One region of the Listeria sp. SHR_NRA_18 genome, then DNA from elsewhere that is predicted to be linked to it. Evidence: riboswitches for the same ligand, from Rfam matches in the RefSeq annotation. Region 1 holds a riboswitch; the other holds the start of a gene.
The links. A riboswitch is a leader RNA that binds a small molecule or an ion and turns the genes downstream of it on or off. The one in region 1 is predicted to bind preQ1.
Positions count from the first base shown of each region.

Region 2: another riboswitch for preQ1. It lies ahead of queF (preQ(1) synthase); the one in region 1 lies ahead of DUK53_RS08100 (QueT transporter family protein).

Region 1 is NZ_QPKR01000004.1:210,857-215,270, reverse strand. Features, by position in the region: gene DUK53_RS08110 (YhgE/Pip domain-containing protein) at 1-1,094, opposite strand, end outside; gene DUK53_RS08105 (RrF2 family transcriptional regulator) at 1,100-1,591, opposite strand; PreQ1 riboswitch class I at 1,790-1,834, shown strand; gene DUK53_RS08100 (QueT transporter family protein) at 1,845-2,330, shown strand; gene DUK53_RS08095 (hypothetical protein) at 2,385-2,594, opposite strand; gene DUK53_RS08090 (hypothetical protein) at 2,676-3,131, opposite strand; gene DUK53_RS08085 (PH domain-containing protein) at 3,351-3,833, shown strand; gene DUK53_RS08080 (PH domain-containing protein) at 3,826-4,414, shown strand, end outside.
Region 2 is NZ_QPKR01000003.1:188,603-193,016, reverse strand. Features, by position in the region: gene DUK53_RS06530 (HdeD family acid-resistance protein) at 1-61, shown strand, start outside; gene DUK53_RS06525 (ChbG/HpnK family deacetylase) at 322-1,122, shown strand; gene crcB (fluoride efflux transporter CrcB) at 1,119-1,532, shown strand; gene crcB (fluoride efflux transporter CrcB) at 1,532-1,894, shown strand; PreQ1 riboswitch class I at 2,199-2,243, shown strand; gene queF (preQ(1) synthase) at 2,254-2,745, shown strand; gene queC (7-cyano-7-deazaguanine synthase QueC) at 2,752-3,426, shown strand; gene queD (6-carboxytetrahydropterin synthase QueD) at 3,423-3,851, shown strand; gene DUK53_RS06495 (7-carboxy-7-deazaguanine synthase QueE) at 3,848-4,414, shown strand, end outside.

The DNA of each region.
Region 1 (4,414 bases):
TTAATCGTGTTGATGCCGGCTTTCATCGCGTTTAATCCGGATGTTAGTTCTTTAACGTTGTCCGCGGTTGGAAGTCCGTTCGCCAATTTGTTAAGACCAGCGTCTAACTTGGTGCTTCCGGCTTGTAATTTTTGCAAACCGTTGTTTAGGGATTGTTGGCCGTTGTTTAGTTCGGGAACTTTGGCGGCAAGTGTTTCTGTGCTTGCGTTTAGCGTGCCGAGTCCTTCTGCTAATTTACCGCTTCCGGCAAGTAGGGCAGGGGAGTTCGCGTTTAGTTGCGCCGTTCCATCTTGCAATTTTCCCAGACCTGATTGGACTTGTGACACGCCAGCCGTATATTGGCCGAGTGAGCTGTTTAGTTTGCCAGCGCCGGCGTTTAATTTGTCCACGCCATCTGCTACCGTTGTGCCGAGCGCTACGTTGATTTTATTCGCGCCATCTGCCAGTTTCGGCGTACTTGCTGCGAGTTCGTTTAGTTTTGCAGTCAGTGTTTTACTGCCGTCTTTCAACTGAATCGTGCCGTCGTCGATTTTTTTAGAACCGTCCGCGGCTGTTTCGAAGCCATCGCCAACTTTTGCTATCTGTGAAAAAATGGCTTTGGCATAGCTTTCCGTTACTTTTTTCGAAATTTTGGCGTTGACGGCTGATGCGCCTTGGCCAGTGACGACTTCCCCGATATAGTTCTGCGCGGGGTTGATTTCATAAGAAAGATTCATTTTTTTAGGTGTCGCATCAAGAACGGTAGAGGCATTTTTGGAAAAGTCTTTCGGAATCGTGATGACCATGTAATACTTGCCGTCTTTTAAACCTTTATTGGCGGTTTTCGCATCAAGAAAATTCCAGTCTAAATCGTTATTTTTCTTCAGTTCTTTGACGAGTTCATTCCCGACATCGAGCTCTTGGCCTTCGTAATTCGCCACTTGGTCTTCATTGACGACCGCAACAGGAAGCTCACTTGTTTTGCCGTACGGGTCCCAAACAGATTTCAGGAAAACGCCGCCGTATAAAATCGGGATAAACATAATAACGATCGTCGAAACGAGCAGGATTTTGTTGTTTAAAAGTCGTTTCCATTCTTGCTTTAACATATTCATAAAACTCACTCTTTCTCCTTTTGATTGCTTAGATTCATTGTGTTCCAGTTAAGTACTGGTATTTCGGATTGTTCCATCGTGCGTTTCAGTAAGTCTGCGGCTGTTTGTTTAGATAAGTAGTCGCGAATCAGGTCGTTGGCGCCGTTAAAAACATCATGTAACACCGCTTCCCCTTTAGAAGTGTGCTCGCCATCGCGGAAAACTTTGTTGATTAGGCCTGTATCTGGATAAATCGAAATTGGGCCTTCCATCGATTCCACGACTTCCAGCAACGTGATTTGCTCCGGGCTTTTCGCTAGTGAAAAACCGCCGTTATTGCCTGGCACGGAGCGGATAATATTCTGGACAACGAGTTTGCGCATAATCTTCTTTAAATAGGAAGGAGATACTTGCAAATGCTCACTAATCGCGTCGGATGCTAGCGGATTGTGGTTATCCTGGGTTGACAGCAGAACGATAATACAAATCGCTTGCTCTACGCCTTTCGTTAATTGCATACTCGAGTTCACCTCCCTTTCATTATGGATATAGTTTATCGCTATTGAAAATAAATTCATCATGGACAACCAAAGTCTATAATTGAATTTACACCCATTTACGAAAAAAAGCAAGTACTTTATCATAAGATATCGCTTACTTGCGAAAAAAGTTGAAATGACCTTGATATAGCGGGGTTTTTAAGGTAACATAGATGAGAAAACGTAGTTCGAAACCATCCTACGTAAAAAAACTAAGGGGAGCTCATATAAAATGAAAATAAAAACGTTGACGGTAAATGCGATCGTTGCGGCGCTTTATGTTGTCGTGACTTTGGTTGTGGCACCTTTCGGGTTTACGAATATTCAATTTCGTTTGTCGGAGATGTTCAATCATTTAATCGTGTTTGATAAGAAATACTTTTTTGGAATTGTAGTTGGGGTATTGATTGCGAATTTCTTCTCGCCACTCGGTTGGTATGACTGGGTATTTGGTGTCGGGCAGTCCGCGATTTCGCTAGCCATCGTTATTTTGCTAAGTCGCTATGTGGCGAATGTGAAGGTACGAATGGTCCTGACGACGCTTGTTTTCTCTGTGACGATGTTTATCATTGCTTGGGAACTGGCGCTAGTTTTAGAATTTCCGTTTTTGTATACGTGGCTAACACTGGCTATCAGCGAATTCATCGTTTTAGCTGTCGGTGCACCGATTATGTATTACATCAACAAACGCATCGATTTCAAGAAAATTATCAATTAGAACGTCAAAAGCATGATGACAAGTCGTTAAATCGCGACTGTTATCATGCTTTTTTTATGATCCGCTTAATTTCTTAATAAACCAATCTTTCTGTTCTTCTACGAGCTCTGAGAACGGATCACTTACATTTTCGACGGTAGTTGCTTCTATATAGTCCGTTTTTAATTTGCTGGCCGTGTCTTTTACATCAGGTCGTGTGAGTAAGATACTGACACCCAATGCAATCAGGAAACATAAGGCACCAAATCCGATTTTCTTTTTCAAGGCTGTCCATCCCTCCAGTAGTGGTTAAGTCCATACTACAGGATAAAGGTGAGATGAAAATGAAAATCGTGGGAGAGTTTTCTAAGAATGTGTTCTTCTTGAGGAGGAAAGTGATGTTTCGGTGATTCTTGGCACGACTTTATGCTTGGGTTCCGGTGTTGTTTTGATCGTTATTGGATAGGAAGTACTGACGCTTGCTTTTGTTGTAACGGTTAAAATGAGCTGATTTGTCTCTTGTAATGGATTGATAGATAGTTCTTGATCGCGCGTGTAGTCTGTTGTTTTCACATAGATAGAACCGCTGCGAATGCTCACTTTGGCGTCTTCATCCGTGGTGAACATGATAGTAGCCGTATTTCCACTCACTAAAATATATGGGTTTGCCGCTGTATATGTGTCAATTTCGAACATTTCCATGAAGTCATTGGCGCTGTCATCGGAAGTAGTAGGACTTGTTGTGGCCGCGTTTACTGGCATATGTATGCTCGTTGAAAAGAATAAAATAAATAATAGGAATCCATAAAATCGTTTTTTCATGCTTACTACCACCTTTCTATCTCTCATTATAAAACGGATAAATGAACAAACTGTGAACGAAAAACGACTAGTTTAAGAAGTTTTGATTGGAAACTAAGTATACACAAAATCGAGAAATAAGGGGATAAATATGCTTGGTTCCTATGCAAAATAGCAGGGGATAAAGCTTTATTTTTCAACGGGTTTCAGGTATTATTAAAAGAAAAGGGAGGGCGTTTTATGGAACTTGAGAATTTAGCGCAGAAATTACCAGAGAAGATTAAAACAGTGTGGCGTCAAGGGTATGCGATTGCCATTTTGATATTTTTAGCGATATCGATTGGAGCGGCGATTTTATTTTATGCCATTGATGTGTCACTTTGGTGGAGCGCGATTGGCTTTGCGTTTACGATTTTATATTTTGTGTTGACATTTTTCTTGATTGTACCTTTTCGTTGGGCAAGGTGGAGTTATCAAATTCGACACGACGAGATTGAGATTCAACATGGGATTATTTTTAGAAGTCGGGTGTTGATTCCGATGATTCGGGTGCAGCATGTGGAGACGGATCAGGGACCATTGCTACGGAAGCAGAAGTTAGTTAGTGTGTCCATTTCCACTGCGGCGACGGTACATACGATTGAGGCTGTCCAAGCGGAGGAATCGGATGCGCTCAGACACCATATTTTAGAGCTTGTAAAGGTGGCGAAAGAAGATGTATGAAGATAGACGTCTGCATCCGATTGCGCTTATTAAGGAATTAATTGTTAGTGTGAGACAGAGCATTATCCCGATTGCTGTTGTTATTTTTGCGGTGTTTCGGAATTTGAATGACACGGGGATATTATCGTGGTGGATGTATCCGCTACTCGTGATTGCTTTGATTATTTTGTTATTAGCGCCTGCCTTGATCAAGTATTTTACATACCGTTATCGCATGGATGATAAGGGGATTCGCGTGAAGTACGGCCTGTTTTTTAAGAAAAATATTTTTATCCCATACGAGCGAATTCAGACGGTTCAGCAGAAGCAATGGTTTTTCTATATGCCGTTTCATGTCGTTCAAATTCTAATTGAAACAGCTGGTGGTGGGAAAGCCGAGGCAGATTTGAGCGCAGTTCCGGCAAGCGTGGCACAGGAATTGAAGGATTTACGCGCTGGAAAAGTCGCGGAATTGGCGGAAGAGGAGAGCGTAGAAACGGCAGAAATTCCTGTTGTCGAGGAAAAGAATGCGAAACCACTGCTTACATTTCAGTTAGAGGTCAAGGAGTTATTGCTTATGGCGGTAACATCGGGTGGCGTCT
Region 2 (4,414 bases), on a different contig from region 1:
TATTTTCCAAGGAATTGCGTGTTTGTTACTATTTAACGGGATTCGTAAACAAATGAAATAATGGAAAAACTCCTTGTGGCGCGTCCATGAGGAGTTTTTTTGCGTGGATTGAATATCTTTTTGGTGTGTGTTAGAATTGGGGTGGAAAAGAGAGCCATGCGCTAACATGACTTCCTGGTGTAGAGCCGTTGAAAAGATGATGGCCTAATATTTGTGAAAAATCATCTACCTCCGCGGGGAAAAAGTGAGTTGGATGGTTATTTTTTGTCTTTATTTAGTGCTGTGATGAAGGTCTAGGTAGGAAGAAAGGAGTGATGGATAATGCAAAAAGTGATAGTGAACGCGGATGATTTCGGAATGTCAAAAGGGATCAATTATGGCGTTATGGAAGCGTATTTAAATGGAATTGTGAGTTCGACGTTGTTGATGCCGAATTTAGAGGCTGCGGAACATGCTGTGAAATTAGCAAAGGTGGCATGTCCGGATTTATTTATTGGGCAGCATACGAATTTTTTGCTCGGAAAACCGTGTTCTGATCCTGCTAAAATTCCTTCGATGGTTGATAAAAACGGGAATTTTCATCGTTCGGCGTATTATCGGAGTGGCAATGGGCATTTTGTGTATGAGGAGGTTCGCCTGGAAACGATTGCGCAGATGGAGCGGTTTCGGGAGCTGCTTGGTCATTTTCCAGAGCATATTGATTGTCACGCGGTCGGTGATGAGGTTGTGGATCAGGCGTTTTATGATATTGCGCTGGAATATGGGATACATACGACGTTGAAGTATAGCGGGGATAAGGTTTGGCCTTCGTTGCCGGGATATGTGGAGACGGGATTGCTTTTGGAGGTTAATGGATTGCCGTTTATTGAGGCTGGGACGCTGGTTGAGAATTTTTTGCGGGATGATTTTGGGTTGCTTCGGCAGGATCCGGAAAAAGTGATTGAGATGCATTTTGATGCGGGATTTTTGGATCAGTTTGTGCTTGATAATTCATCCATGACGGCGCCGAGATGTCGAGAGCTTGCGACGCTTTGTGATCCGCGGGTTCGTGCGTGGTTTGAGGAGAATGGACTGGAGCGGATTGATTTTGCGGATTTGAAATTGGGTGAGGTTAGCGAATGAAACGGTTTTTGATGATTGGCGTCGCAGGGATTGCGGGGGCGCTGTGCCGGTATTTTGTTGGAATGGGCGTCGGTGTTTTCTGGGGAACTGATTTTCCGCTGGGGACATTGCTTGTGAATTTGAGTGGGTGCTTGGTACTCGGATTTTTCACGACGTATTTGTTTCGGTTGACGATTTTGAATACGGATTTGGTGATTGCAATTGGAACGGGGTTTTTGGGCGCGTATACGACTTTTTCGACGTTTAGCTTGGAAGTTGTACGGCTTTTTGAGTCGGGAAATGCAATTTTGGCGGTTACCTATTTAGGATTTAGTTTTTTAGGCGGAAATTTGTTGGCGTGGCTAGGTTTTACGCTTGGTGAACGGCGATTCGTGCGCAAAAGAGAAGCGGTCAAGGAGGGCGATTTGTGATGTGGATGGACGTGATTTCCATTGCGATTGGTGCTTTCTTTGGGGCAAATGCGCGATATTGGCTGTCGACTTGGATAAAGCGCCGTGTAAAATGGGATTTTCCGATTGCAACGTTGATTATTAACTTGTCGGGAGCGTTTGTGCTTGGCTTTGTTGTACAGTTGCAGTTGTCGTTTGACTGGAATCTGCTTGCAACGACGGGATTTTTAGGAGCATTTACAACTTTTTCGACGTTTAAATTGGAAAGTGTGCAGTTACACGCCGAGCGCAAATGGAAAAAAGTGATTTTGTATCAAATCGTGACGTATTCGGCGGGACTCGCGCTGGTCGTTGCGGGAATGTTTTTAGGTTCGCTATTATAACAAAGAAGTGTGCGCTATTCGTCATCTTAGCGCACACTTCTTTGACTATTCCCAAAAACTGTGTTAATTTCTAAAAGAAGCTAAGACGAGTGGCTATACACGATGTGATGCAGAATTAGGTTTTTACCTTAGGGTAGGACGAAAAATTCTGCTTCACACAAATTGAGCGAAAGCGTTTGTATTCAGGAGATTCGGTGGAAGCCGGAAGCGGAGTGTACGACTGTACATGAGAACCGGAAGTCCGCCGAATCTCCTGAATGCGAGCGCTTGCCGCCGATTTACATCGTGTAGGCACAAGTTTAAAGTTTCCGTGGTTCGGGACAATCCCACGTAAAAAAACTAAGGAGTGAGAAGTAAATATGAGAAACCAAGATGAACTGGCTGGTGTCACACATTTAGGAAATCAGGGGACGGAGTATCGGATGGATTACGCGCCGGAAGTGTTGGAAGCATTTCCGAATAAGCATCCGGATAATGATTACTTTGTGAAATTTAATTGCCCTGAGTTTACGAGTCTTTGTCCGATGACTGGGCAGCCTGACTTTGCGACGATTTATATTTCCTATGTGCCTGGCGAAATGATGGTTGAAAGTAAGTCACTGAAGCTTTATTTGTTTAGTTTTCGAAACCATGGCGATTTTCATGAGGATTGTATCAATATCATAATGAAGGATTTGATCGAGCTTATGGGGCCAAAATACATTGAAGTATGGGGAAAATTCACGCCGCGTGGTGGGATTTCGATTGATCCGTATGCGAATTATGGCAAACCTGACTCGCGCTTTGAAGAAGTTGCGATGCATCGCCTAATGAATCATGATATGTACCCTGAAAAAGTGGATAATCGGTAGGAGGAAATGAAAATGACAAATAAAAAAGCGTTAGTGGTTTTTTCTGGTGGGCAGGATTCGACGACTTGTTTGTTTCAGGCGATTCAGGATTATGGGAAAGAGAATGTCGAGGTTATCACGTTTTTCTATGGTCAGCGGCATGTGATTGAGCTTGAGAAGGCGAAATGGATTGTGCAGGATTTGAATGTGAAGCAGACGGTGATTGATACGTCGGTTATAAAACAAACGACAAATAATGCGTTGATGGATGAGTCGATGGAGATTTCGCAAGGGAAATCGGAGGAGTATCCGAATACGTTTGTAGATGGGCGTAATGCGCTGTTCTTGTTGCTCGCGGGGACGTATGCGAAGGGGCAGGGCATTACGGATATTATTATTGGTGTATGTGAAACGGACTTTAGTGGGTATCCTGATTGCCGCGATGTGTTTGTGAAATCGATGAACGTGACGCTGAATTTGGCGATGGATTATCCTTTTGTGGTGAAGACGCCGTTGATGTATTTGACGAAGGCGGAAACGTGGAGATTAGCGGATGAGCTGGGACGGCTGGACTATGTTCGGGAGCATACGCATACGTGTTATATGGGCGTGGAAGGCGGATGTGGCGAGTGCCCGAGTTGTGAGTTGCGAGAGAAGGGCTTGACGGAGTACTTGGAGCAGAAGGCTGGAAGCGCGATATGATGCGGATTGCGAAGGAGTTTACGTTCGATATGGCGCACATGTTGGATGGGCATGACGGGAAATGTCATCATTTGCATGGTCATACGTATACGCTGCAGGTGGAAGTGGCTGGTGACTTGATTGCGGATGGTTCGAAGGCTGGGATGGTGCTGGATTACGGCGATATCAAGCGGATCGTGAAGGAGCACGTGACGGCGAAATTGGATCATGCTTTTGCTTATTTTGAGGAAAATGAGAACGAGTGCCGCATTGCAAAATTACTGCAAGAGATGGATCGCAAAACGGTCGCGTTCCCTTGTCGCACGACGGCGGAAGGTATGGCGATGGTGATTTTTGATTGGTTAGTGCCGTATTTGCCCGTTTCTGCGATTCGACTTGGTGAGACGCCGACTTCTTTTTGTGAGTATAGAGGTGAACGGGCATGATGGACCGCGAGTATCGAATTGTGGAGATTTTTGAGACGATGCAGGGTGAGGGTTATAATACGGGGATGCCGAGCGTTTTTATTCGTTTTGGCCGGTGTAACTTGGATTGCCCGTGGTGTGATACGAATTATAATGAGTTCGAGATGATGACGGGCCAGCAGATTTTGGACGAGGTGCATAAATATACGGCGCGAAATATTGTTATAACTGGTGGTGAGCCAACGATTCAACGCGGGATTGAGGAGCTTTTGCAAGTTTTGAAGGCGGAGGGTTACTATTTGGCGATTGAGACGAATGGCTTGAAGGAAGTGCCGGTGGAGATTGATTATGTGGCTACGAGTCCGAAACGTTTATACAGTAAAATGTATGAGAAGCGTCATTTATCGCGCGCGGATGAGGTTCGGATAGTTGTGGATGGCGATATTCAGGAATTTTGTGCGCAGATTGAGGTGTTGATTCCTGCGAAACGGTATTATTTATCGCCGTGTGAAGAGGATGGCGGATTTAATATGTTGGAGACGATTAGCCAGCTTGGAAAATTGAATGCGGAGCGTGGCGAGGAT